DNA from 2 places in the Aquimarina sp. genome. Region 2 is predicted to be linked to the other one. Evidence: riboswitches for the same ligand, from Rfam matches in the RefSeq annotation. Region 2 holds a riboswitch; the other holds the start of a gene.
What was found. Region 2 has a riboswitch for cobalamin ahead of ACZIYX_RS23225 (TonB-dependent receptor plug domain-containing protein). Riboswitches for the same ligand answer to the same signal wherever they lie in the genome.
Positions count from the first base shown of each region.

Region 1: another riboswitch for cobalamin. It lies ahead of ACZIYX_RS19080 (TonB-dependent receptor); the one in region 2 lies ahead of ACZIYX_RS23225 (TonB-dependent receptor plug domain-containing protein).

Region 1 covers NZ_CDSBKO010000056.1:25,552-28,022, reverse strand. Annotated here, with positions in the region: gene cbiB (adenosylcobinamide-phosphate synthase CbiB) at 1-401, shown strand, start outside; gene ACZIYX_RS19085 (AAA family ATPase) at 484-1,008, shown strand; cobalamin riboswitch at 1,021-1,209, shown strand; gene ACZIYX_RS19080 (TonB-dependent receptor) at 1,314-2,471, shown strand, end outside.
Region 2 covers NZ_CDSBKO010000111.1:610-3,080, forward strand. Annotated here, with positions in the region: gene cobT (nicotinate-nucleotide--dimethylbenzimidazole phosphoribosyltransferase) at 1-473, opposite strand, end outside; gene ACZIYX_RS23220 (bifunctional adenosylcobinamide kinase/adenosylcobinamide-phosphate guanylyltransferase) at 526-1,059, opposite strand; cobalamin riboswitch at 1,142-1,396, shown strand; gene ACZIYX_RS23225 (TonB-dependent receptor plug domain-containing protein) at 1,478-2,471, shown strand, end outside.

The DNA.
Region 1 (2,471 bases), on a different contig from region 2:
CTATGATAGGTTATAAAAACCAGAGATATATAGATTTTGGCAGGTTTGCTGCCAAACTCGATGATGTAGCTAACTATATCCCGGCAAGAATCACAGCTTTTTTAATGCTATTGGTTACATTCAAATTGCACAAAATTCCTTTTGTAATACAATACGGCAAGCAACACTCCAGCCCTAATGCAGGATATCCTGAAGCTGCCCTGGCTGCAATTTTGGATTGCAAATTTGGGGGACCTAATTATTATCATGGCAAACTAGTTAATAAGCCTTTTATAGGAAACAATGATCGGATTTTAAAAGACGAGGAAATAAAAACAGTAGCAAGGATCAATCAAAAAGTAACATTTATATTTGTGCTCTTAATCTGTAGTGTCTACTATTTTCTTTATCCAAACACATAAGGAGACAATAATTTTTCGATTTATTAGAAAAAGATCTGAAATATAATAGTGAAACGGTCTTAATTCTAACATCTAAAAAAATATGTACAAAAGATATATTATTACCGGAGCCCCCGGGACAGGAAAAACAAGTCTGATCCATACATTACAAGAAAATGGGTATTCTTGTTTTGAAGAAATTTCCAGAAAAACAATAATCCATCAACAAAAGACAAAAAGCAATAAAACCCCTTGGGAAGATCTTCGTGGATTTGCTGATTTAATATACCAACAAACCATCAAAGAATTAGAATCCATTATTTTAGAAAATGCTTTTGTAGATCGCGGATTACCCGATATTATTGCTTACCTAAAAACAAAATCACATTCTATCCCGGAGCATATATTAAAATTTCCTTTTAAAACATACTACTCTCCTACTGTATTTTTACTCCCCCTTTGGAAAGAAATATATGTAAATGACCCACAACGCCCACAATCCTATACAGAAGCAGAACATATACATTATTATCTTACAGAAGTATACCTAAGTCTTGGCTTTACTATTAAAATTGTACCCAAAACAACTTTAACAAAACGTGTGGATTTTATACGATCTATTATTTAATCAAAAAAAGTATCTTCGCTAATGATTTATGGTTCTTTTGGAAACAAAAGATGAAAAGGGAATTTGGTGAAAATCCAAAGCTGTTCCCGCAACTGTAATACACATTCAAAAATTATGATCTGTATACCACTGTAGCAAGGCTATGGGAAGGTGGTCATGATTGTGTAAAGTCAGGAGACCTGCCATAAATCAAAACACAGTATTAACTCTCGGGTAAAGAGTTAGATATAACTATGAGTCTTATTTATCATACAAAGGCTCTTTTTATCTCTATAACTTTTCCCACATAACTTAAATTTTTTATTATGAAAAGAATTATGTTTTGTGGTGTATTGGTTTTGATTAGTCTATCTGTCTTTTCACAATCCAACACTATTTTAAAAGGAATTATTAAAGATGCCGCCACTGGTATTGATATTCCAGATGTATCTGTTTTAGTCGTAGAACAAAATAAAGAAGCCCTGTCAGATCCAAATGGAAAATACTCTCTTTCTATACCAAAAGGTACATTTACCATAAAATTTTCTGCACCGGGATACACTACTGTTTCCAGAAAAATTATCTTAAAAGAAAAAGAACAAATTCTTAATATAGGATTACCTCTCTCTGAAACAGAATTATCTGAAATAATTATCCAGACGGATAAAAAAAAGGAAATAGGAGTCCACAATGTATCCAAATTATCCTTACAATTAAGCCCTGTAAACAGTTCCCAGGATTTACTAAAAACAGTTCCTGGTCTTTTTATTGCACAGCATGCGGGAGGAGGTAAGGCCGAACAAATATTTTTACGGGGGTTTGATAACGATCACGGTACTGATTTTGCTGTGTTGGTTGATGATATCCCAATCAATTTAAGCTCACATGCACACGGACAGGGATATGCCGATATGCATTTCTTAATTCCTGAAACTGTTGGAGATGCTAATTATTATAAAGGACCTCATGAAGTATCTTTGGGTAATTTTGCCGTATCTGGAGCCGCTTTATATACCACCAAGAGCAGACTAAACAAAAATATGCTGAAATTAGAATATGGTCAATATAATTTTGTAAGAGCATTAGGTATGGTAACACTTTTGGATAAAAAGAACTTTTTATCCAAAAACTATGAGAATGCATATATCGCGATAGAAGGAACCTACAACAAAAGTTTTTTTGACAGTCCGCAAAATTTAAGACGATTAAATACTTTTTCTAAATATATCATAGACATAGATGATCGTAATACTTTAACTACATCCATATCTACCTTTTACAGCAACTGGAATGCCTCTGGGCAAATACCACTAAGAGCAGTACAATCCGGATTAATAAACAGATTTGGTGCCCTGGATGATAGTGAAGGCGGAGATACAGAACGTATTCATGTCAATACCCAGTTACAATCTGAACTATCAGAAAAAATTAGTTTTAAAAACCAGTTTTACTATGTATCTAATCAATATAATCTGTTTTCTAAT
Region 2 (2,471 bases):
TCTGTAACTATACTGGCTCCTTTTTTTATAGCGGTAGTGCATTCTTCCAGAGTCATGGCAGGGGTATCCTGATAGTTTTTGGTACCATAGTTTATTTTTGCATGTATAATATTTGCGATTCCGTTAAAATCATGATTTACTCCAGCATCTATTATTTTAAGTGCAATGTTATTTTGTTTGCAAAATACATTAATTGCTGCACCGCCATTTATAAAATTGTATACCATCTGGGCGGTTACTTCTTGCGGGTAAGGATTAACTTCTCCTTTTTTAGCAATACCATGATCTCCTGCAAAAACCAAAATGGCAGGTTGTTTTAACTCGGGGTTTTCCTTGTTTTGGATCATGCCTATTTGCAAGGCAATTTTTTCTAAAACGCCTAATGCCCCCACCGGTTTTGTTTTGGTATCGATTTTGAATTGTATTTTTTTTTCTAATGTATCATTAGAGACAGACGCTATTGCAAAATTCATTATAGTGTTTACTTTTAAATATTTATAAGAATTATTGTATGGGGTGTAAAAATTAGATTTGCTTTTTTAAAAGCACTTCGGCACCTTTTATTTCGACAGGTATGCCAGAAACCATGAGTACAGCTTTATCTGCATACTTGGCGATATATTGATTCATCCATCCTTGTAGCTCTGTAAATTTTCTTCCTGCCTCGGTAGTAGCATGTACTCCCATACCAATTTCGTTAGAAATGATAAGTATAGTGGCATCGATTTTTAATAATTTATCAAATTCGGCTTTGGCAAGGGTTAATGATTTTTCGATATCATTTTTGGTGTCTACAAAAAAATTAGTAAGCCATAGTGTCACACAATCTATAACCACTACACTATTATCTTGTATTACTTTGGATAGTTCTTTTTCTTCTTCGATAGATATCCATCTGCTGTCTCTGTCTGCAATATGACGATCTATACGTTGGCGATGATCCTCATCCCAAACTCTGGATGTAGCCAAATAATATGGTGTGTCAGATAGTTGTACTGCCAGATCCTGAGCATATTTGCTTTTTCCGGAGCGTTCTCCTCCTGTAATGTAGTATAGCATTTAGGTAGTTTTTAGATAGTACAAAGGTAATTGTATAAATTATTTTTAGGTTAAAGTAATCTCAAATAACTTAAAATATAATACATTCGCCCAGAATTTTGGTTCTTATACTCTTACCATAGAGTTAAAGATTAAAAGGGAATCAGGTGCATTACTTCTATAATTTAGAATTAATAAATCCTGAGCTGTTCCCGCAACTGTAAGCTGTGCCTTTTTTGTATATGTTTTTTTACATATTAAGGTGCTTGTTGTTACTTCTTTTAAACCACTGATCTTGGATCGGGAAGGTAAACAACAAGACGCAAGCCAGGAGACCTGCCTTAATTTGGATAGTAAGTCAAACTTTCGGGACAAAGGTTTGGGTATGGGTAAACTACATACTTTTTTTCCGGCAATAGTAAAATTAAGTGTTTAAGAAATGAACAAAAAAATGTTTTTTGGAACAGCATTGGTAATGCTGGGATCTTCGTTTGTATTTGGACAAGAAATACAAATAGATGAAAAAGTTAATGAGTTAGACGAAGTTGTTATTTCGGATTCTAAATTTAATCTAAAAAGAGAACAAAGCGGTAAGGTAATTACTAAGATTACGCAAGAAGAATTACAGCGCAGTCAAGGGCAGTCTGTGGCTACCGTTCTTTCTAGAGCATCGGGGATGTTTATAAATGGTAGTGGCAGTACACCAGGACAAGATCTGGGGGTGTATGTGCGTGGTGGTAGAAACCGACAAGTCGTAATTAGAATTGATGGGGTAACGGTTAGTGATCCTTCAACTTCTTCCGGAGATTTTGATTTGCGGTTATTATCGGTAAATCAAATTAAAGAAATTGAAATTCTTAAAGGAGCATCGAGTACGTTATATGGTTCTGGGGCGGCTACTGCGGTAATTAATATTACTACAAAATCTGAGAGTAAAGAAAAAATTGCAGCTAACTTTCAATCTAGTATAGGTACTAACCAATCGCAGGACGATCAGGACTATGACATTAACGAGTTTGTAAATCTTGCTTCTGTAAACGGAACTGCAGGAAAGGTAAGTTATCTGGCAAGTGTAAGTAATCAATTTGCAGATGGGTTATCGGCAGCCGAAGTTAAGGACGCAAAAGAAGATGCATTTTCAAAATTTAATGTAAATGCAAAATTGGGGTATCGATATAATGATAATTTTAAGTTTCATTTCTTCGGAAATCTGGATCAATACAAAAATGATTTTGATGCAGGAGCAGCAGTAGATGGTGATAATACATTTGATAGTCAACAGCTAAGAGCGGGATCTTTTTGGGAGGTGAAATATCCAAATGGTAGTTTTACATTCACCAATAGTTTTGCATCTTTGGAAAGAGATTTTACACAATCTGGTTTCCCTTCAAAATATAAAGGAAAAGTACATACTTTTGATGGATACAATAAGT